Regions from separate parts of the Liquorilactobacillus satsumensis genome, predicted to be linked through region 1. Evidence: predicted binding sites of a transcription regulator. Region 1 holds the regulator's gene; the other holds the start of a gene.
The links. Region 1 encodes Rex, which represses fermentation and respiration genes when NADH is low (regulators of the CRP and FNR family bind a similar motif). Its sites were predicted from a motif close to TTGTGAANTANTTCACAA; they were not measured.
Positions count from the first base shown of each region.

Region 2: adhE (bifunctional acetaldehyde-CoA/alcohol dehydrogenase) is a predicted target of Rex. The motif match lies at 6,003-6,020, and genes of this name have one in related genera.

Region 1 covers NZ_OZ061606.1:665,479-677,532, forward strand. Annotated here, with positions in the region: gene AB3Y88_RS03110 (glycosyltransferase family 4 protein) at 1-509, opposite strand, end outside; gene AB3Y88_RS03115 (APC family permease) at 648-2,477, opposite strand; gene groL (chaperonin GroEL) at 2,919-4,547, opposite strand; gene groES (co-chaperone GroES) at 4,595-4,879, opposite strand; gene AB3Y88_RS03130 (CPBP family intramembrane glutamic endopeptidase) at 5,064-5,699, shown strand; gene AB3Y88_RS03135 (redox-sensing transcriptional repressor Rex) at 5,964-6,617, opposite strand; gene AB3Y88_RS03140 (ABC-F family ATP-binding cassette domain-containing protein) at 6,844-8,784, shown strand; gene tsaD (tRNA (adenosine(37)-N6)-threonylcarbamoyltransferase complex transferase subunit TsaD) at 9,536-10,576, opposite strand; gene rimI (ribosomal protein S18-alanine N-acetyltransferase) at 10,569-11,165, opposite strand; gene tsaB (tRNA (adenosine(37)-N6)-threonylcarbamoyltransferase complex dimerization subunit type 1 TsaB) at 11,140-11,862, opposite strand.
Region 2 covers NZ_OZ061606.1:1,876,363-1,888,416, forward strand. Annotated here, with positions in the region: gene AB3Y88_RS08665 (hypothetical protein) at 1-298, shown strand, start outside; gene istB (IS21-like element helper ATPase IstB) at 348-1,178, opposite strand; partial or broken gene istA (IS21 family transposase) at 1,165-2,379, opposite strand; gene AB3Y88_RS08680 (hypothetical protein) at 2,524-3,138, shown strand; gene AB3Y88_RS08685 (TetR/AcrR family transcriptional regulator) at 3,289-3,849, opposite strand; gene AB3Y88_RS08690 (alpha/beta fold hydrolase) at 3,990-5,105, shown strand; gene adhE (bifunctional acetaldehyde-CoA/alcohol dehydrogenase) at 6,054-8,747, shown strand; gene AB3Y88_RS08700 (PTS sugar transporter subunit IIA) at 9,292-9,726, shown strand; gene AB3Y88_RS08705 (PTS sugar transporter subunit IIB) at 9,744-10,238, shown strand; gene AB3Y88_RS08710 (PTS sugar transporter subunit IIC) at 10,262-11,113, shown strand; gene AB3Y88_RS08715 (PTS system mannose/fructose/sorbose family transporter subunit IID) at 11,094-11,957, shown strand; gene AB3Y88_RS08720 (DUF202 domain-containing protein) at 12,053-12,054, shown strand, end outside.

The DNA.
Region 1 (12,054 bases):
AGCGCGATAATCGAGACACCGGTTGCTAAACCATCTAACCCGTCGATTAAATTAACAGCGTTAGTAATTGCTAGAATCCACAATAATGTGATTGGTAAACTCAATAATCCAAGATTGAGCGTGCCCAAAAAAGGGAGCGTGAGTGTCGTCATTCTGACTTTCGCAAAGAAAAAAACGATCAGTCCAGCTAACGTGATCCCTGACAATTTCTGCTTAGGAGTTAGTTCAAAGACATCATCTAGAACCCCCGTTGCAATCACAACACACTCAGCAATAAAAAGGGTCCAGAGCTGGTGTGCGGGATACTGTTGCTTCATTAAAAAAAAACATGAGATGTTAAACGCCACAAAAATCGCCAAACCACCCATTGTTGGCATTGGGATCTTATTGACGCGTCTCGCATTGGGACTATCGACCGCTCCAATCTTAACCGCCAATTTGCGAACTAATGGCGTTAAGAGAAAGGATAAAACCATTGTCACAAATAAAGACGCAACAATTCTATACATACGCCGTCCTCTTTCTTTTAGTAATCATCCAAAGAAGAGCTTAAAACTTTAGATCATTTCTGCACTAATTGGTATTTATTATACCATAAATCCTAGCTACTTTTGTATCGAGATTTAATCACACTGCTTAGAAACTAACTACTTTTTCAGATGATAACTATAAGTTGCAACAATGATATTCTCGCGCGAGTTCAATGCAGCCCGTAAACGCAGACTTGTCTGATTATGCAAAATGTTTTGCCACGGCTTTCGTGGTACAAACTGTGGTACCAAAACAGTCGTCGTAAAATTCTTTTGTGCAGAATTTTTTGCCATTACATCACAAAAACGCAGCACAGGTGCTGGTACCGAACGATATGAAGAATGGAGATCAACAAACCGCACATCTGGAAATGATTCCTTAAATTCTTTGGCCGTTTCATGCTCTTTCTTCGGATTCTCATCGAACGACACGTGCATTGCAATTACATAGTCGCCAATTGAACGTGCATAATTAATTGCCCCTGTCGTAACATGCGTCACTGAACTGACAAGTACAATTACCGTTGATCCAGCATAATCATGCAGTTCTGCCTCTTCACTTAAACGCAACTGTGCAGCAACAATTCCGTAATGTTCATGAATTTTATAAAATGCATAGAGCAACACCGGCATTATCAATAAATAAGGCCAGACGGTATCAAAATGCAGCAAAAAGAGAAATACGACTAGCAAAAAAGAAATCACAGTCCCTAACAAGTTGACCAGCGAATTGAGAATCCAATTGCGATCACGAGTTCGGAACCAGTGAATAATCATCCCAGATTGCGACAACGTAAACGGAACGAAGACGCCGACCGCATACAGCGGAATCAATCTGCTGGTTTGTCCATGAAAAATTGAAATCAAAACAATTGCACCCACTGCTAATGAGATAATCCCATTTGAATATGCAAGCCGGTCCCCTCGATCCATAAACATATGCGGCATGAACTTATCCTTTGCCAAATTATATGCCAAAATGGGAAACGCCGAAAAACCAGTGTTAGCTGCTACAGCCAGAATCATCGCTGTTGCTAATTGCAGCAAATAATATAAAATTCCATGACCAAAGACTGCCATCCCAATCTGAGACAACACCGTTTCATCATTGTTAGGCATCACACCCAAATAATAGCTTAGAAAAGTTACAGACGCAAAGAATAATCCTAACAAAACTGCCATCAAAGCGAGTGTGTTGGCAGCATTCTTGCGTTTTGGTTTTTTAAAGTTAGGCACTGCGTTACTGATTGCTTCAACACCGGTTAGGGAAGAAGAACCTGCCGAAAAAGCCTTTAGAAATAATAGCAATGACATTCCAGGAACAAAACTGCCAACCGGTGCTGCGGCATTATATTGCACTCTACCAGTTGCAATATTAAACAATCCCCAACTGATCATCATCACTAACATGACAATGAATAAATAAACCGGAACTGTGAGAAATGATGCAGATTCACGCATTCCGCGTAAATTCAATGTCATGATAAATAAAACGATGACAATTGAAATGGCAACACTATATTCCCGTAAAAAAGGAACCGCAGAGGTGATTGCTTCTGTTCCAGATGTTACTGATACAGCAACAGTCAGCATATAATCAACCAACAATGAACCGCCTGCAACCAAGCCTGTCCCTGTCCCCCAGTTCTTAGTTGCCACAACATAGGCTCCACCCCCTGAAGGATAGGCATGAATAATCTGGCGATAAGACATCGTAATCGCAAACAGGAGAATAAGTACAATCCCAGCCGCTGGGAGTGCGTACCACGTAGCTGCTGCGGATAGCACCACCAAAACAGCTGTGATTTGCTCAGTTCCATAAGCAACAGATGACAAAGCATCCGAAGAAAGCAAGGCTAGAGCTTTAAATTTTGTTAGTTGCTGTCCACCCTCATCTGTTGTCTTTAACGGTTTGCCAATCAGCAACCGTTTCAAATAACGCCACATTTTTCAATTTCTCCTTTGTGTACATAATACGTATAATAAATCCTTGTTCTAAAAAATAAATAAAGGAGATGAGCTGCTCACTTTCTTCGCAAGCCCAGTCCTTATTAAATCAATTTATCACATTTCATTTAGAGTTGCACCCCCTTTTGTCAAACCTTCAGTACACTAATCAAAAATACGCATAAAAAAGAGGTAAGTTTGACTATCGGTGCAAATTAATTTGCAGCTTATAAAATAAAAGCGGGGCTGTGACAAAATTTAACTTTTGTCACAGCCCCGCTTTTATTCCGATAAACGTGTTCCATAAGTCAAAATCCTCCGTCTAACTTCGAATTACTCATAGCAAAGTACTCGCTATGTTCGTAATTTCGAGTTAGCACTCAAATTTTCCCGACTTATGTCACACTCTCTATTTGACCATCTTTTAGTAAGTGGCTTAAATTACATCATACCGCCCATGCCAGCACCTGGTGCAGGAGCTGCTGGAGCTTGTTTTTCAGGTTCTGGAACTTCAGCTACAACTGCTTCTGTTGTCAACAACAAAGCTGAAACACTCGCAGCGTTTTGAAGTGCTGAACGTGTTACCTTTGTAGGATCAACAATTCCAGCTGCAACCATATCTACCCAGTTATTAGCAGCCGCATTGTAACCTACACCTGGCTTTTGTGACTTTAATTTTTCGACAATCACTGAGCCTTCAAGCCCTGCATTTTCAGCAATTTGCCGCACTGGTTCTTCTAACGCGCGCTTAACAATGTTAACACCAGTTGCAACATCGCCAGTTTCCTTGATCGAAGCAACTTGGCTGATTACGTTTACCAAGGCTGTTCCACCACCAGGAACAAAGCCTTCTTCGACAGCAGCACGTGTAGCGTTCAAGGCATCTTCAATCCGATATTTGCGTTCTTTAAGTTCTGTTTCAGTTGCAGCACCAACTTTAATAACTGCAACACCACCAGCTAACTTAGCCAAACGTTCTTGCAACTTCTCGCGATCAAAATCTGAAGTTGTCTCGGCAATTTGTTTCTTGATGGTATTTACTCTTTCAGCAATCGCTGCTTTATCTCCAGCGCCTTCTACAATAGTAGTCTTTTCTTTTGTAACTGTGATCTTACCTGCAGAACCCAATTGTTCGATCTTGGTGTCCTTCAATTGTAAGCCAAGGTCATCAGTAATAACTGTTGCACCTGTCAAGGTTGCAATGTCTTGCAGCATTTCTTTACGACGATCACCAAAACCAGGAGCCTTTACTGCGACGACATTAAACGTGCCACGAATCTTGTTCAAAACAAGTGTTGGTAAAGCCTCGCCATCAACATCATCTGCAATAATCAGTAAAGGACGACCTTGTTCAACGATTGATTGTAACAAGTTCAAGACTTCTTGAATGTTAGAAATCTTCTTATCTGTTACCAAAACATAAGGATTGTCAAGATCTGCTTCCATCTTATCATTATCTGTCACCATGTACTGTGAAAGATAACCACGATCAAACTGCATTCCTTCTACGACGTCTAATGAAGTATCGATTCCCTTTGATTCTTCAATCGTGATAACGCCATCATTGCCAACTTTTTCCATTGCATCAGCAATTAATTTGCCAGTTTCTTCATTTGAAGAGGAAATTGCAGCAACTTGCGCAATATCACTCTTGGATTCGACTTTATGCGACATTTCATGTAAAGCATCGACAGCTTTTTTGGTTGCCAATTCAATCCCACGGCGAATACCTACAGGGTTAGCACCAGCTGTCACATTCTTCATTCCTTCAGTTACAATTGCCTGTGTTAAAACTGTTGCAGTTGTTGTACCATCACCAGCAATATCATTTGTCTTTGAAGCAACTTCTGAAACAAGTTTAGCACCCATATTTTCAAAATGATCCTCAAGTTCAATCGCCTTAGCAATTGTCACACCATCATTTGTGATCGTAGGAGAACCGTAAGACTGTTCCAATACAACGTTTCTTCCCTTTGGCCCAAGTGTTGATTTGACAGTATTAGCTAGTTGGTCTACACCAGCAAGCATCTTTGAACGCGCATCTTCTGAAAACTTAATTTCTTTTGCCATTAATTATTCACCTCATAATTAGAATAGTTCAATAAGTAAAAAGAGCATTAGTCTACGATTGCAACAATATCTTTCTCATGGACAACCAAATACGGCTTTTCATCGTATTTGACCTCTGTGCCAGCATACTTGTCAAACAAAACGGTTTCGCCTACTTTGACTGACAATCCAACCTTCTCACCATTGTCTAAGACACGGCCGCTTCCGACTGCGACAATTTTGCCTGTTTGTGGTTTTTCTTTCGCATTATTTGCGATTACAATTCCACCAACAGTCTGTTCTTCTTCTTTCTGAACTTCTAAAATAACTCGATCTCCTAAAGGCTTAAGCACTATCTATCCCTCCAATATTGTTATGCTTTTAGCACTCTATATCTCTAAGTGCTAACCACATTTATTACTATAATCAATTTACAAATTAATTGCAAGAGTTTTGTCACTCTTATGTTGCAAGTGCTAAGCGCTAGTTTTTTTATGTTATACTGACTACAAGAAGCTTTTGATAGGAGTATCGTCAATGGAAATTAAAAAAAATTCGTTTGGATTACTGCTTACATATGCTACCGTGATGTTGTTCCCAAGTATCCTTTTTTTAATTGTTAAAAATAATACACTTTTATTTTATGCAACCTTGTGTTGCAGTTTACTTGGAGTAGCTACCATGTTTCATCTTAATAAAAAAAATGCCTACAAAAACAACTTGGAAAAGAAAACAACGACCGTTTTTAGCAGCTTACTTTGGGGTATTGGCGGTGCTATTGTTGCCCTTGTCTTACAGCACTTTTCTTTAATCGTTGAAACGGGTATTTTAGGTCAGTCAGTTTCATCGCAAAATACGGCGGAAGCACTTGCAATTATGCGCCGGTACCCTTTTTATCTCGTCTATCTTGTTGGGGCTGCCCCCTTGATGGAAGAATTTGTGTTTCGTAAAGTACTTTTTGGCAATTTAGGCACATTAATTCCTCCCATTGGAGCTGCGCTGATCTCAAGTATTCTTTTCAGTATTGCACATGCTGATGGCCATTTTTTAACCTATGCGCTACTTGGATTATTTTTTTGTTATCTCTACCGTAAAACCGGCAGATTGTTGACGTCCATGACTGCTCACATTCTGATGAACGCGATCATAATCGTCTTGCAATTTGTAATTTGACACCTTCAAAATCATGTAAGTAGCATAGATTCTGAGACCCTTACAAAACACAAAAAGCTAAGGGACTGGCCAAAATTAATGCTTGGTCCAGTCCCTTAGCTTTATCTGAGAAGCTACGAATCAACGTACTTAGCTGGTTTTAGTCACAACTAACCTAGTAATCAGGTGACCGTACATGCACTTACTTTATTAGGCTTTAGCTTGTAACATGCGACAACATGTACAAGTAACTGCCCTTCTCAGTCTGCGCAATATGTAACTAGGCTACTCAGCAGGTGTTTCATCATCCTTGCCAAATTTATCAAGGAAATAAATCAATGTTTGCAATTCATTAGTCAGATCAACATTTTGAACTCTGACAGAATTCGGAACCGTTATTCTCAGTGGTGTAAAATTCAGGATACCTTTTATCCCAACTTCTACTAATTCATTAGTAACTTCTTGGGCAACATTTGAGGGTACAGTCAAAATGACAATTTCAATTTGCTGGACAGTCAACTGCTCCTTCATGTCGTTCATATGATAGATTGGAACACCACTTTGGATTGTCCCAGTGATATCTTCATTGATATCAAATGCTGCACTGATTCTGACGTTGTTGCTCTGATGGAAATTATAATTCAATAAAGCATGTCCCAAGTTACCTACTCCAATTAAGGCAACATTGGTCAACTTATCTTGTTTCAATGTTTTTCTAAAAAAAGCAAGCAGACTTTCTACTTCATAGCCGTAACCGCGCTTCCCCAAAGCACCAAAATAGGAAAAATCACGACGAATAGTCGCTGAATCGACTTTGACTGCGTCAGCAAGTTCAGTAGAGGAAACTCTTTGTTTGCCAGCATCAGCCAAAAAATGAAGATAGCGGTAATAAATAGGCAGTCTCTTTGCCGTTGCGTGTGGAATCTTCGATGTTGCCATTGCACTGCTCCTTTCATAAACAATAAAAAGATTTTCATAATTGTAGTATAGCACAAATTTGTGAAAACAATTATTAGTCAACTTCACAAGTGAGTAGCTTGTGCACTACTTTTTACCGTGACTATGCTACACTAAATTATGTTTTCGTGCAATAAAGAATGTTTCAAGCTACTTTGCTCAATCGGACTTTTACTTAATCAATTTTTAAAGAGGTGGAGAAACAACCATGATTTTATTACAGGTACAACAGGTCGCACGCTTTTTTGGAAGTGACGTCCTCTTTGAACATGTTAATCTGGACGTCCAGGAAAATGCGCGCATCGCACTTGTAGGTCACAACGGTGTGGGAAAATCGACGCTTGTGAAAATGATTGTCGGACAACAAAGTCCTGATCAAGGACAAATTAGTAAAAATAAGGGGCTCACACTGGGATATCTTGCACAAGATACTGGTTTAGAAACTTCAAATACAATTTATGCTGAAATGTTGACAGTCTTTAAAAATTTACGTCACATGGAAAATGAGCTCCATCAAATCGAAGCAGAAATTGCTGCAACTGCGACTAGCACAAAAAGTGCTGCTTATCAGCACCTACTAAAGAAGTATGATCAACTCCAACATGACTTCAAAGAAGCCAACGGGTATGGTTATGAATCCGAAATTCGCTCTGTCTTGCATGGTTTTCATTTTTTTGAAGAAGATTATAAGCGCCAGGTTGCAACTCTTTCTGGTGGACAGAAAACACGTTTGGCGCTAGCAAAGCTCTTACTCGAAAAAAGGGATTTACTAATTCTGGATGAACCTACCAATCACTTGGACATTGAGACTTTGAGTTGGCTTGAAAATTATCTGCAAACTTATTCAGGTGCCCTGTTGCTCATCTCACATGACCGCTATTTTCTTGATAAAGTGGCGCATGAAGTCTATGAACTAACGCCTACTGGAACAGAACATTATCCAGGAAATTACTCGGCTTACATTGATGAAAAAAAAGCGCGTTACCAACAACAACTCAAACAGTATGAAAAACAGCAAGTAGAAATTGAAAAATTAGAGGACTTCGTTGCACGTAATATTGTCCGTGCTTCTACTACTAAACGTGCACAAAGCCGGCGCAAACAGCTTGAAAAAATAACACGCCTTGAAAAACCTACACTTGCAGCCAAGGGACCCCGTTTTCAATTCACGCCTGCCAGGCAAAGCGGCAACTTAGTGTTAAATGTCACCGCTGCATACATTGGTTACAATTCACAACCACTCGCGGGCCCGATTAACCTTGATCTCAGAAAGCACCAACTAATGGCAATTATTGGACCAAATGGAGTGGGAAAATCCACTCTTCTTAAAAGCCTTCTTGGAAAAATCCAATTACTTTCTGGTGAGGTTCGTTTTGGTACAAATGTAGATGTCGGTTACTACGACCAAGAATTAAAAAGACTGCACTCCAGCAAAACCGTACTTCAGGAGTTATGGGACGATCATCCTACAACTCCTGAAGGCGAAATTCGTTCAATTTTAGGTAGCTTCCTTTTTTCAGGCGACGATGTGAAAAAATTGGTTCATAATCTTTCTGGTGGCGAGAAGGCGCGTTTACTGCTTACAAAATTGGCTTTTGAGCACGATAATTTTTTGATTTTCGATGAACCTACCAACCACCTAGACATCGAAAGCAAAGAAGTTCTAGAAGAAGCACTGCAAAACTTTGATGGAACCGTCCTCTTTATTTCTCATGATCGTTATTTTATCAACAAACTTGCCAGTTCAATTCTTGAGTTATCATCTGCCGGCAGCAAATTATACTTAGGTGATTACGATTATTACCTAGATAAAAAAGAAGAGGAACAAGCACTGGCAGATGACCAGGCAGTCCCCAGCACTGCTTTGGGAAAACAAACTGTAAAAGAAACTCAGCAAAATTATCTCCAAAGCAAAGAGCTGCAAAAAAAGAAACGCAAACTCACACGTGAAATCGCGCTGCTCGAACAAGAACTCGAAGACAAGGCTACAGAAATTGAACAGATCCAGACCCAGATGACTCTGCCTGAAAACTATAAAGATCCTGCTAAAAGTAAAACCTTGCAACAACAACTAAAAAAAGCCCAAGATATTCAGGACCAATTGGAACAGCAGTGGGAGCATAAAAGTCTGGAAAATGAAGAGCTCTAACTTAATTAAACTCGCAGTTCTCTTGTTGCTGACTATTCCAACGGATTTAGTAAAAATACTTTAAACTAAAAGATGCAGTTTAAAACTCTGATTAAATTCAGTTTTTTGAATTGGATCCTTTTTATTTACACCCCAAAAACAATTTTCAGATTCATGCACACTTGGCGGCATCAATAGACAGCTTTAGCTTTCTAAATCAAGCATCTGTTGGCCCCTTAACCCGCTTGTGTAAACTGTTACAAAAATTTTAGTGCACTTTAATCATGCTAGACTAAAGGGGCTGTGACAAAATTTAACTTTTGTCACAGCCCCTCTTTTATTCTGGATAAACGTGTTCCATAAGTCAAAATTCTCCGTCTAACTTCAAATTATTCATAGCAAAGTACTCGCTATGTTCGTAGTTTCGAGTTAGTACTCAAATTTTCCCGACTTATGTCACACTCTCTTTTTTATTCTGGATAAACGTGTTCCATAAGTCAAAATCCTCCGTCTAACTTCGAATTACTCATAGCAAAGTATTCGCTATGTTCGTAATTTCGAGTTAGTACTCAAATTTTCCCGACTCATGTCACACTCTCTTTTTTATTCCGGATAAACGTGTTCCATAAGTCAAAATCCTCCGTCTAACTTCGAATTACTCATAGCAAAGTATTCGCTATGTTCGTAATTTCGAGTTAGTACTCAAATTTTCCCGACTTATGTCACACTCTCTTAAGGATCTTCTACGCTATTAGTTCTAGATAGTTGCGTCCTATTTCAATGCACCTTTTACCCATGGGAACTCAAGACTCGGTTCTGCGTTAAGGTCAAGTTGAGCTCTAACATCATTTTTCCAAGCCACATAACCTGCAGCTCCAATCATTGCAGCATTGTCACCGCAAAGAGTAAGTGGAGCCTTCACAAATTCAACTTCATCTAAGCGCGTCAAACGTTGTGCGAGCGCCTGCCGTAATCCCCGATTAGCTGCCACCCCGCCTGCAAGAATTAACTGTTTCACTGGAAAAGCGTGCAACGCCCTAATTGTCTTAGCGACTAGCACATCGATTACACTTTGTTGGAAACTCGCAGCTAAATCATTTTTGTTAAGTTCTTCTCCAACTTGTTGTGCATGATGAACTGTGTTAATAAATGCACTTTTTAGCCCGCTGAAACTAAAATCATAATTTTCTTCATGCAACATTGCTCGTGGAAATTTGAAGGAATCTTTTCCTGCGTGTGCTAGTGCGTCAATCTCCTTACCCGCAGGATATGATAGTCCCAGCACCCGACCGATCTTATCATAAGCTTCCCCCGCAGCGTCATCACGCGTTTCTCCCACGATCTCGTAACGATTAGGTTCAGGTAAATAAACAAGTTCAGTATGACCTCCGGAAACAAGCAGTGCCATCGCTGGAAATTCAAGCGGAGTAACGAAACGTGCTGCATAGATATGACCCGCCATATGATTAACTGGAATCAACGGCAAATTATGTGCAAAAGCAACAGCCTTTGCTGCCGCAACACCAACTAAAAGCGCACCAACTAACCCTGGTCCATATGTTACAGCCACTGCATCAAGTTCCTCATAGGTAACTGCAGCCTCAGCAAGAGCATCTTGCAAACAAAGTGTAATTTGTTCTATGTGATGTCGGCTAGCCACTTCCGGCACGACGCCGCCAAAACGTTTATGACTCTTTATTTGGGTAGCAACTACGTTTGCAAGAATTTTCTCCCCGTTTTCTACAACTGCTACACTGGTTTCATCGCAGCTGGTTTCAAAAGCCAAGATCAGTTCTCTTTTAAGACTATTCATTTTCTTTACTTTCCCTTTTTTCTTTTTTGATCACATACTTCATATTGATTGCGTCTTCTCGATTTGATTGATAATAATTTTTCGTTAACCCATTATTTTTGAATCCTAATGCAGCATAGAGCCTCTGTGCACGAACATTGCTTAGACGCGCCTCTAAAGTAATTGTTTTAAAAGAATGCTGTGCTGCATATGCAATCATTTTTTTCAATAAAAAACTGCCTAGGCCACGTTCCTGAAATAAAGGCATAACAGCCACATTTGTAATATGAACGTCCTTACTCCTAACTGCAAAGGTCCCACCAATAAAAGCTACCAACTGATCATTGTAGCGCAAAATAAAATATATTTTATGCGCCTGATCCTGCAACTCGCTCTCAAAGACTGTCGGATCCCAGGAGGCATCTTGTGGATAAACCTGTCGTTGAAGTGCATACATTTCAGGAATGTCAGGGACTAGTGCCCTGCAAAGCAAATAATTTTCACCATTAATCTCAACCCGCAGATTAGCAAATTCTAATTCATCTTTTTTGATTCGATGCTTTTGCAGCCAAAGCTGCATTTTCTTAAATTTTTTCAACAAGCGGTCCATCTAAAGTCCCCTGATGTTTTTTCTTCCACTGTGCTTCTGCTTGTGTTAAACGCAGATATTTTGGAATAAAATTTTGAATTTCTGCTGGTTTTTGACGCAAAGCTAATAATCCAAGAATGTACGCTTGAGGATAATTCAACTCAGGATGTGCAAAACTAACTTGTTGCGGCTTGAATGCATGTTTAAACTGCTGTGCAAATTGTTGACTATCATTCCCCACAAAAACGATATGGGGATATTTTTGTAACTTTAGACATAATTCACTCAGTCCAAGATGGCGATCAGCAACCAAGGATGTTAGAATCCCTTCTTTTTCTTGATAAATTCCAGCAAAAACATTTCCCCGCCGTGCATCAAAAAGAGGAACAATCACCGTTTCCGCAACATGCACTGCTCCTGCTAAAACTGCTAAGCTTGAAATTCCTACCAACTCTTTATTCAGAGTAAAAGCAAGTGTCTTAGCTGTTGTGACCCCAATTCTAAGACCTGTGTACGAACCTGGTCCCTGAGCAACTGCAATTCGATCAATCTCTGTAGGTTCAAGCGCAACACTTTTCAAAAGTGCAGCAATTTGTGGCATCAAAGCTACACTGTGATTCTTAGAATGATTTGTTGTCATCGTCGCCAATAACCGCTCATCTTCAAGTAGCGCTAAGCTTAACGGCTGATTCGAAGTATCAATGGCTAATATTTTCATTTCTTTAATTCCGCTCCAATTCTTAGTCCGATTCCAACAATAATACTACCACATTTGGGTTAAGAATGCGCCCGTATTTTAAAGAGAAGTCCCCCTAACCTCCACGAGTTAAGTCTTGCGTTACAAAGTAAATCGGATTCAAAGTTACGCCTAATGCGAGCCTAATTATCCAAAATTGCTAAGTATGACCAC
Region 2 (12,054 bases), 1.2 Mb from region 1:
GATCTTTGTTTCTGAACTTGTAGAATGGGGATTAACTAATTGCTATTATGCAATTGGTACACCACAGTATCAAGTAAGATTATATGTTAATAGTTACTCTAGTTGTCAGTGGGTAATGAAAAATGTTGTTATGGTGAAGGATAAACCATACTTCTTCACAGACCATATTTTTGGCTATTTCTGTAGCAGATTAGATGCTGGTAAATTGGATAACTTATTTGATTATTATTATCAAAAAGTTATTAATATGGATGCGGAAGAAATGGTAGAAATTGCCGAAGTGTCAACGCCGATGTGAAAATGTAGTTTTTTGCCGATTAAAAAATGCTGTTTTTTACCGATAAAGTTTACAGTGTCTCACTGCTCCTTTCTTTATTTTGTGCGTTGAAACCTGATAAATCAGGTCCGGAATTATCCTTCTTTTCAATTAAATGATCTTTCATTCGATATGATCGACCAGTGATTCGGATAACTTTAGCGTGATGAACCAAGCGATCTAAAATGGCGTTAGCTAACATCTTATCTGAAAAGGTGTTTCCCCACTTAGAAAGCGGAATATTAGTGGTGATAATGGTTGATTTCCGTTCGTATCGTCTTTCAATTAACTGAAAAAACAGCTTAGCGCCCACTGACTCAATTGGAAGATAACCAATCTCATCAATGATTAGAATTTGAAAACGGGCATACCGGCGTAGCACTTCTTCGCTCCGGCCTTGAACTTGTGCTGTTTGAAGCTTGTTGATGAGGTCGCTACATCGAATAAACTGCGTTGAAATTCCTTGTTTACACCCTTCAATTCCAATGGCGGTGGCTAGGTGAGTTTTACCGACACCGGAGGTGCCGATAAACAAAACGTTTTGATTCTCTTGGGTGAATCTTAGTGATCCCAAGTCCTCAATTATCCCTTGGTTAATTCCCGGTTGATAACTAAAGTCAAAGTCAGCTAACGTTTTTTCATATGGAAAGCGGGCTAGTTTAATTCTCAAATTAATCTTTTTTTGTTCCCGGTATTTAAGCTCAGCCGTTGTCAATTCGAATAAGGCATCACTCAAGGACTTGGGTGCTTCATCTTGATGATCCAATAGGTAGCCTAAATGTTCGGCGAAACGATCTAACTTTAATTGTCTAAGGTTGGTGTATAAAGCTTGGTAATTGGCCATTTTCTCACTCCATTTCATCAAACATCTTCAGGTTTCGGTCGACGTAATCATCAATGACTCGGTCATCACGATTCTTATAAAGGTCTGATCGGACAATCTCTTCCATGTCATCGCGAAGGTAAGTAAATCTTTTCAGTGAAATAGGGTGAGAACGAATTAATTCTCCGTTATAATAAATGTATAGAGTATTGTCATCGTGTTTAATTTGTACGGTTTCGTCAATATATCTTATGGGGACGGAGTATTTCCGATTTTGAAAGACAATCATTGATTCCTTGCTAACTTTCCTTGCGATGGTTTGGCTGGCATAGGCATCGAGTAAGTCGTGATCAAAATCCTGGAGATACTCTTTTTCTTTATCAAGCAATAAATAAGGCGGAATTTGAGTCGCCTGAGACTTCTCATGATTCAGCTGATCACACGTCAAATGGACGATCTCGGCTAAGTCTAGCGGCTCTTCAAACTCATGGTTGTAAACTTTGATTCGCTGAGTAGTTCTGGCCAGCGCCTCAACCTTTCCTTTGGTTTGTGGCCGAAACGGTCGACAAGCAATTGGCTTGAAACCAGCGTCCTTAGCGTATTCAACGAAGGTTTCATTAAATACCGGCTTACCAAAATTACTTTTATGATGATCGACGACAACCTTTTGGTTGTCAAACCAGATTTCTTTCGGCACACCCCCGGTTGCCCAAAAGGCATTAGTTAAGCAATCAAAAAAGGTAATTTGGCTGCGACTGAAGGTAAATTGCATGTATTTCATTCGCGAGTACCCTAAAACATATAAGAAGATGTTGCCTTTGACAATCTCTCCATGCCGAGAAACCAACGTTAAATCTTCTTTCCAATCAACCTGGGCTGAAATCCCTGGCGAGGTTTCAATCCGGATAGTGGCTTTTTTCGTTGCGGCTTTTCTGATGGTTCGACAATAGTCTCTGAGAATACTTTACTTTCCTTGATAGCCACGTTCTTTGATAAAGTAATAAATTGCCGTTGCCGAACAGCCTTCTAGAACCTTTTCTTCAATCGTTTTTCGATAATCGTCAAGTTTACTCGGCCGCCGTAAGGGTTGTGGCTGCTCATCTGGGGGCGTAAGCCCTAAATTGTAGTATCTTTTTACCGTTCGTGGATCAACACCGTATCGCCGACCAATTTCAGCGAAGTTGGGCTTTATTTTGTTCATAATATATTGCTGGACACACTGCTCAACATCTAAACGCATTTCAGTTCCTCCAAATTTGAGATGCGTTTATTTTACCGTAAAAAAATGTTGGAAAACCGACATTTTCTAATCGGTATTTTCCAACATTTTACAACCGTTGCTGACACTTATTATGTAAGCTTATTTGGAACGTATACATTATCAATGACATATGCTGAAACTTCAGTTTTGAATGGCTTTGAACGATATATGTCGAGCATTGTAAACTTAAATATTCTTCTTGGTAGCATGGCCTTTGTAATTGTACTAGATTATTCTTTTCAGGAGCAACAAATTATAAATAGAAGTATATATTCTTTTAGTTCATTTCCAATGAAAAGCATATATCAGATGTCGACATTCATTATTATAGTTTTTTCGACTATACTTATGCTTTCTGAGACAAATGGGATAGCGTATAACACTTCAGATATAAATAAAAAAGCTCTTCCAGTTCAGTTGGAGAAATTTTCACCGCAAAATTTTCAGTATAATCATAAAAAAATATTATTAGTGGATCCTATAAAGAGTGACGTTTCTGACAATTATGCATACTACGTTGGGCGCTATTATTATTTTTCCGATCAAATTGCTGTAAGGGAAGCTTTTCATATGTCTTCAATGCATTTTAAAAAATTGATTGAAAGATATAGTTATGTGGTTATTCCAGAATACCATTTCACATTTTCAATTATGGCTAAGAAAGTTTACCATCAAAGTATTGTAGCTGGAATATACCGTGTTACTAAGAATGGGTTGATAAAGGTAAAGAAAATATAACTTTGTTTGGCAAGGAGAATTCAAATAACAAGTGATTTAATAGAGCGAATTAGGATATTAGTCTTAATCTTTACGCAAAAGTTGATCCTACTAATTATTATCAGGCGACGATAGTGACGCTAACTGCCATTGCCGGGTTATAGCATCTGATTACAGTACTTGTAATAATTGCTTTTGCAATAGGGAAATTATTTCGACTTGCTGGGCGCGCGATGAATCTGGGCTGTGCAGAGAAAAACGCATAGATGCTAATGCGAACTCTGCATATAGTTGTGCCATGAATTCGTTAGTAAAACGATACTTTTTAGGTGAGGTCTTAAAATAGTTCAGCGCTGCCTGATATAAAATTGCAGAATAATTTGCTGCCAAGTCTGCATTGGAAAGGTGGACCTTAAAAAGTGCATTAATTCTGTCTTGATCATGACTGATAGTTGCAATAATTTGCTCCATGATTTTTGGAGTAGTGTGTGTTGCAATTGATGCAAAGCGCTGCTCAATTAAGCGGGTAAAATTTTCTGAGTATCTCGCAACTATTTTTTCAACTAAGTCATATTTATCGAGGTAATGATCGTAAAAAGTTGACTTACTAATTAGTGCAACTGTGCTAATTTCTTTGATTGTGATTTTACTAAAGTCCTTTTTCTGCAGTAGGGTAAAAAAAGCACTGATAATCACTTTACGGGTTTTGAGAATACGTTTATCTTCGGGCATTTGAATTCCTCCTTAAGGTAGCTTAACGGACACTTTACTTTAAAGGGTAGCATATCCTTTACTTTGCTGCAGATTGTTTATTGTAACGTTTGTTTTCTTCATTAAAATTAAATGTAGTTAGATGAAGGAGGATGAGCTAAATGTTTAAACATTATAGTGATAATGAACAATTTAATTTGCAGATCAATCGTTTCATTAATGATGAATATGAAGATGAACAGAGTGTTCAAGACGATGTGGCAGAGATTGTCGGTCAACTGAAAGATACTGAAACCTGGTATCAGGCTTGGCTTGAAAAGGCCCAGGAACGCGAGGAAAAAGGTGACTGGGAGATTGCATCCACTTATTATCAAGCTGCCGAATTTTATCTGGGATTGGATGATCCACGATCTAAAACTATCTATGACAAGTATCGTGAGACTTTTTATAAAGGTTATCATGATTTTAAGTATGAACAATTCAAAGTGCCATACGAACAGAGTTATCTTCCAGTGACTAAGTTAATTAATCCGGGGGCCAAAAAAGATCTGCTGCTTTTTGCCGGTTATGATTCCTATATGGAAGAAATGGTCAAAATGTCCAAATATCTAAAAGGAATTGATTATAATATTTATGTTTTAGATGGCCCTGGCCAAGGAACGGCGCTTAGAAACGGACTCAAGTTGATTCATAATTGGGAAAAACCGATTTCGACTATAATTAATTATTTTGAGATGAAAAATGTTAGTGTAATTGGAATGTCATTAGGGGGCTACTTAGTCATGAGAGCCGCAGCTTTTGATAAACGAATTACCAAAATTGCAGCTTTTGATATTTTTTATAGTTTTATGGATGCGTTGCGGCTACGATTACCTTATCAGACAATGACTAAAATTGAACAGATGCTCAAAAAAAATGAACGTGAGAAGTTAAATGCACTATTTCAGAAAATGATGTCAGTGAACTTGGATTTAAATTGGAAAATTAATAAGGGAATTGAAAATACAGGGGTCCGTGATCCTTTTACGCTCTTAAAAGAATTTCAAAAATATAATGTGAAGTCGATTTTACCGTTTATTAATCAAGATGTCTTGCTGTTAGTTGGGGAAGACGATCAATATGTACCAAGTACACGCTTGCCTGAAATCGAGGAAGGCCTTATCAATGCAGGTAAAGTCAAAACGGTAATTTTTACAAAGGAAACTGGAGGAGAGCAGCACTGTCAAGCTGGTCACCGCGAATTAGGGTTCAATGCAATCAAAGAATTCTTGGCATAAGCAGAAAAAGGCTATGGATTGAAGCTCTTTGAAATTACAAATTTCGCCAAAGGGCAAGAATGCTGTGTTTAATTGTAATGAATAGAGTGAGAGTGTGACATAAGTCGGGAAAATTTGAGTACTAACTTGAAATTACGAACATAGCGAGTACTTTGCTATGAGTAATTCGAAGTTAGACGGAGAATTTTGACTTATGGAACACGTTTATCCGGAATAAAAGCGGGGCTGTGACAAAAGTTAACTTTTGTCACAGCCCTTTATTTATGAGCAGTCAAGCTTTAGATGCAACTTTTAAGCCGGTAGCACCAACTGAATTTAGTGCTGTTAATGAACGCAGGGTGTCGGCATCTCTTTAACGTGCTCCAACCAGCAACCTCCTGTGCCTAAGCCAGAATTATGCGTAACCAAACCCAGGTTACTTTATAATTCTGACTTTAGTCCACGGCGGCTGAACGCTGGAAGTCGGCACTTCTATTTAACGTGCTCCAAAAGGCAGGTTTTTGTGTTTAGCATGGATCACACCGGTAACAAGTGCAGTTACCCGTGTGATCCGACACTAAGCCTCAAAACCTAGCGCCTTTTTACGCACTTCTACATAACGTGCTCCAATCACCAGCCCCCTGCGCCTAAGCCAGCATTCCGCGTAACCAAACTCGGGTTACTTTGTAATGCCGGACTTAGTCTACGGCGGCAGAACGCTGAGTGTCGCACTTCTATAATTAATGTGAATGACGTCACATTAATTATAGATGGAATATCATTATTATATATTATCAAAATTCAAAACATAGATGCTAATTATTCAACAAAGAAAGCGCTACGATCATTATTTTTAAATTTAATGAAATAAGTGTTGCAATTCATAATAAATAAGGATATGATTACCTATAGAAACACAAGTTAATTATTTCACAAACTTTTAAACAGATACAAAGGGAGGAAGTTTACATGACTACTATTACTAAAACAGTGAAGAAGACTCTTTCACCTGAGGAAAAAGCAAAGCAATATGAGAAAGCCGAAGCTTATACCAATGGATTGGTTCAAAAAGCGCTTGCGGCAGAGCAAAGATATGCAACCTTTAGTCAGGAAGCTGTTGACAAGATTGTTGCAGCAGCGGCTTTGGCAGGTTCAGAAGCTGCACTGACATTGGCACATGAGGCAGTTGATGAAACACAACGCGGAGTGGTTGAGGATAAAGATACTAAAAATCGGTTCGCAACTGAAAACGTATACAATTTAATTAAAAACGATAAAACTGTCGGAATTATTGGTGAAGATAAAGTAGCTGGCAAAGTCGAAATTGCTGCTCCTTTAGGGGTTCTAGCTGGAATTGTGCCAACTACAAACCCAACTTCAACAGCAATGTTTAAAACTTTGTTAGCGCTTAAGACGCGGAATGCAATCGTTTTTGCTTTCCATCCCCAAGCTCAGAACTGTTCAGTACATGCAGCTAAAATACTATATGATGCAGCAGTAGCAGCAGGTGCACCAAAAGATATTGTGCAATGGGTAGAAAAGCCAAGTTTGGATAAAACAACGGCTTTGATTCGTAACCCCAAGATTGCTTCGATTTTAGCAACTGGTGGACCTGGGATGGTAAATGCGGCATTGAAGTCCGGGAACCCTTCGATGGGGGTAGGCGCAGGCAATGGTGCAGTCTTTGTAGATCATACGGCTGACTTGGATCGTGCAGTTGAAGACTTACTATTGTCAAAACGTTTTGATAATGGCATGATTTGTGCGACTGAAAATTCAGTAGTGGTTGAAGAGCCTGTCTATGCTGCTTGGATGGAGAAAATGCTATCCAAAGGTGCATATCTTGTTCCCAAGAGTGATTATGGTAAAATTGAGGACTTTGTGTTTAATGATCGTCACGGAGTAAATGGACCGGTTGCGGGGAAACCGGCTGCTTGGATTGCCAGCAAAGCAGGTCTTAAACTTCCAGCAGATAAAGATGTAATGCTTTTTGAATTGAATCCTAAGAATATCGGAGAAAAATTATCTTCTGAAAAGTTGTCACCACTGCTGTCTGTTTATAAGGCAAAAGATCGTCAAGACGGAATTAAGATTGTGGCCGCTTTACTTGATTATCAAGGCGCTGGTCATAATGCAGCTATTCAAATCGGTTCACAGTCAGATCCATTTATTGATGAATATGCTGATCAGACCAAAGCTGCCCGCATTCTTGTCAATCAACCGGATTCAATCGGAGGAATTGGTGACATTTATACTGATGCATTGCGCCCAAGTATGACATTAGGAACAGGATCATGGGGGAAGAATTCATTGTCACATAACTTATCCACACAAGATTTGTTGAATGTTAAAACAGTAGCTAAACGGCGTAACCGTCCACAGTGGGTACGATTGCCAGAGAAGATTTACTATGAAAAAAATGCAATTTCTTATCTACAAGATGCAGTGGAAAATATTGACCGTGCATTTATTGTTGCCGACCCAGGAATGGTTCAATTTGGTTTTGTAGAGAAGATCTATGATCAACTCGCTTTACGTGAGGATCCTGTAAAAACATCAATTTACGGCACGGTTCAACCTGATCCGACATTAGGGCAAACAATTGAAATTGCAAAACAGATGGCACAATTCAAGCCAGATACTGTGATTGCAATTGGTGGGGGATCTGCATTGGATGCAGCCAAGATTGCTCGTTTTATTTACGAATACTCATTGGAACAAGAATCCGGATTCCTTGATAGTTATGCAAAAGTGAGTGAACTCTTTACCCGTCTGCAACAAAAATTCATTGATATTCGGAAGAGAATTGTTAAATTTCATCATCAACTCGAGACACAACTTGTGACTATCCCGACGACCTCAGGGACAGGTTCCGAAGTGACACCATATGCTGTTATCACAGACGATCATACGCATGTCAAGTATCCACTGACTGATTATGAGTTAACTCCACAAGTAGCAATTGTTGATCCTGAGTTTGTGATGACGGTTCCCAAAAGAACGGTTGCATGGTCTGGGTTAGACTCGCTTTCTCATGCGCTTGAATCCTTTGTCTCAGTGATGGCTTCTGATTTTACCCGTCCATGGTCATTGCAGGCAATTAAATTAGTATTTGAGAATTTGGAAGAATCTTACAAGTTTGATCCGAAACATCCAACTCTGAAAGGTGAAAAAGCGCGTGAAAAGATGCATTATGCCGCAACTTTGGCCGGGATGGCTTTTGCGAACGCCTTCTTAGGAATTAATCATTCATTGGCACATAAAACTGGTGGAGAATTTGGGTTACCACACGGATTGGCAATTTCAATTGCAATGCAACATGTTATTCGGTTTAACGGAGTTGCAGGTAAGGTAAAACGGACCCCATTCCCACGTTATGAAGTATACCGTGGTCAAAAGGATTATGCTCAGATTGCCCGCTTTATCGGCTTGCAGGGTAAGGATGATACTGAGCTGATTGAACAGCTTTGCCAAAAAATTGACCAATTGATGAAGGCTGTGGGAGTTACGCCTAAGTTATCTGCCAATGGAGTGACTAAGGAACATTTTGAAGAAGCACTCGATAAGTTGGTGGACTTGGTTTATAACGATCAATGCACACCTGCTAACCCACGGCAGCCAAGTTTGGTTGAAATTCGGCAGTTATTGATTGATCAGTTCTAAAAAGCTAGTTGGAGATTATAGAACTGCCAGTTAGCTAATAAAAAGGACGAAGTATTTCAAAAAAAGAGCTATGACAAAACGAGAAGTTTGTTCAAGTTTTGTTATAGGCTCTTTTTGTGGGTAAAAAATGGTAAGCATGTTTTTGAAGATCACGGATGGGGGCAAAGAAACAGCTTTAAAAACTCACGATTGGAGGAATTTGGTAAAAAAAAGCACTTAAAGATTAAATTTTAATTTTATTTCATGATAGTTATTTTTTTCACAATTTCAAAACAGCACGCTTATTGTAAGCGATTACTTTTATCAATATTTTGTCCCATAATTTCTTTTAAAAATAATGCCTTTTTTAAATTTGGAAATTTTTTACAAATTAACAGCTTTATAAAAGGCTTTTTATCTCAAAAAAGTAAAAATAAAAAGCGGTTTAGATAATAAAGTTGAAAAGCACACAAATGTGTTATCTTTTTCACAGTAAGCGTTTACGCATTTTGGAAATGGTGTTATACTTAAACTGTTCTTAAGGAAAGGAGGTTAATTATTTTCTATGAAATATTTATTACTTGTGAGTCATGGAGGATTTGCAGAAGGGTTAAAAACTTCACTCGCCATGTTTGTGGGCGAAAAAAGTGAGCGTGTCCTAGCCATTGGTTTGAAGGATGGTGAGTCTAGTACCAATTTTGGTAAGCGCTTTAAAGAAAGCCTTAGCAAGTTCTCTACTGATGATACTTTTGTAGTTTTAGGCGACATTATTGGGGGAAGCCCGTTAACTACGGTCTGTAAACTACTTGCAGAAAGTGGCAGAGCTGACTCGCTGATACTGGGTGGAATGAACTTACCGTTGGCGATCAATGTTGTTTTGCAAATGGATGACCTGCCGGCAGCTAAGTTGGCTGAAATTGCGATCACTGAAGGGAGGAATGCACTCAAACGAATGGAATTGACGGCTTCAGATGATGATGACGAAGATGAAGAGATTTAGATTAGGGGGTAGTCAAGATGGCAGTAAGTTTTGTTAGAATTGATGATCGGATGATCCACGGACAGACTGTAACACGGTGGGCAACTGAGAAAAAATGTGATGGGCTGATCGCTGTTAACGATCAGGTCGCTAATAATCCGGTGCTAAAAAGTGCCTACAAGGGGGCTTCTGATAAAAAAACTTTTGTTTGGACTTTGGACCATTTTCAGGAAAAGGCACAGCAAGTCTTAGAATCAAAACGCAATTATTTTCTTATTACCAAAAACCCAATTGATATGAAAAAAATATTAGTCGATATGGGCTTTATTCCAGATGATATTAAGACTATCATTGTCGGACCTGCAAATGATCGTCCAGGTGCTACCAAGCTAGGAAACAATCAGTCAATTACACAAGAAGAAGCGCAAGCAATTGAAGATATCGAAAAAGCCGGTTACAAGGTTAAATTTCAATTGCTGCCAGATGTTTCGATTGGATATTGGGATAGTTTCAAAGGTAAGTTTGGCTTTTAAAATAAAAAAAGGTGGTCATAAATATGACAATTAGTTGGCTTCAAGCTGCTATACTTGGGATCTTTGCGTGTTTGTCATCCATGCCTGGTATGGCCGGTTCATCAATTGGTAATTATACTTTAGGACGTCCTTTAGTTGGAGGACTTGTTTGTGGACTTGTTTTAGGAGATATCAAGACAGGAATTGCCTGTGGGGTGGCAATGCAGCTTGTTTATATCGCTTTGGTTACACCAGGGGGAACTGTTTCCGCTGATGTGCGTGCTGTCTCCTACATCGGAATTCCACTTGCTATGGTTGCAATTCATTCTCAAGGATTAGTTGCAACTTCAGGAACTGCAGCTAACTTAGCAAAATCAATGGGGACTTTGGTTGGGACAGTTGGAACTGTACTTTTTTATGGAACCGCAACCATGAACTTGTTATGGCAACATTATGGTTGGAAACAAATTGACAAGGGTAATTTTAAGAGTCTTTATTTTGTTGATTGGGGCTTGCCATGGATATCGCATTTGGTCTTTTCGTTCTTGCCAACCTTGATTATGTGTAAATTAGGGGCAAGTGCGGTAACTGCATTAAAATCAGCATTACCGATGGACGGAATCGCAATGAAGACTTTGTTTACTGTAGGTGCAATGCTTCCATGTGTCGGGATTGCAATTTTGCTTAAACAAATCGTTGAAAAACCAACTGATTTTATTCCATTTTTCGTTGGTTTTACTCTTGCAGCTTCACTAAAACTCAACTTAGTTTCATGTGCGGTCATTTCCTTGATATTTGCCTTAATCTTCTATGAACTGGAATTGGTATTGAATAAGCGGAGTGAGGCTCCGGTCACTGATGGAGCAAACGACGACGATGATGAGGAGGATATTTAAAATGCAAGAAACGGTAAATAAAAGAATTTCTAAAAGAACATTAACTAAGTCTTTTCATCATTGGTTCTACGGCCATTTGACATGTTTCTCACAAGAACATATGCAGACATTTGGGTATCTGACCTCAATGTTGCCGATCGTTGAAGAATTATATCCGAATAAGGAAGATCAAAAGGAAGCACTGAAAACCTATACAGCATTTTTTAACACCGAACCGCAACTTGGCTCTGTTGTAATTGGGATTACAGCCGGACTTGAAGAAGCACGTGCAAATGGCAAAGATGTCGACGGTGAAACAATTAATGGCTTGCGTGCTGGTTTGATGGGTCCTCTAGCCGGAATTGGAGATTCAATGGTTGTTGGAACCTTAATTCCAGTAATTTTGGGAATTTCCTTAGGGTTATCGACTGGTGGTTCACCGGTTGGCGCCATTTTCTACATTATTGTTTGGAACTTGCTGGCCTATTTTGGAATGCGGTTTGCCTATTTCAAAGGTTATGAAATGGGAGATAAAGCGGTTGAGTTTCTTGTGGGTGCTCAAGGCAAAGCAATTCGTAAAGCAATTTCTATTATTGGCGGAACTGTGGTCGGAAGTGTTGCTGCAACTTGGGTTTCAGTTACAACTGCATTTAAGTTAAGAAATTCTTCAGGAAAAGTTTTCTTGAATCTGCAAGATAAATTAGACTCTGTTTATCCTGGCCTTTTGACAGCCGGTTTCATCCTGATGTGTTGGTGGTTGATGGCTAAAAAGAATGTTTCAGCCGGGAAAACGATGATTTTGTTGGTAATCATTGCCTTTATAGGTGTTTTGGTTGGTTTCTTCAATCCTGGTCTTTCTTACTAGTCAAATAAAGTGTGTAAACATTAGAGAATATTCAGCACGATCAGGTTACCGTTTTTGAGGCAGGTTGGTGACTGATGAAAAGCGAGGTAAAACTAAT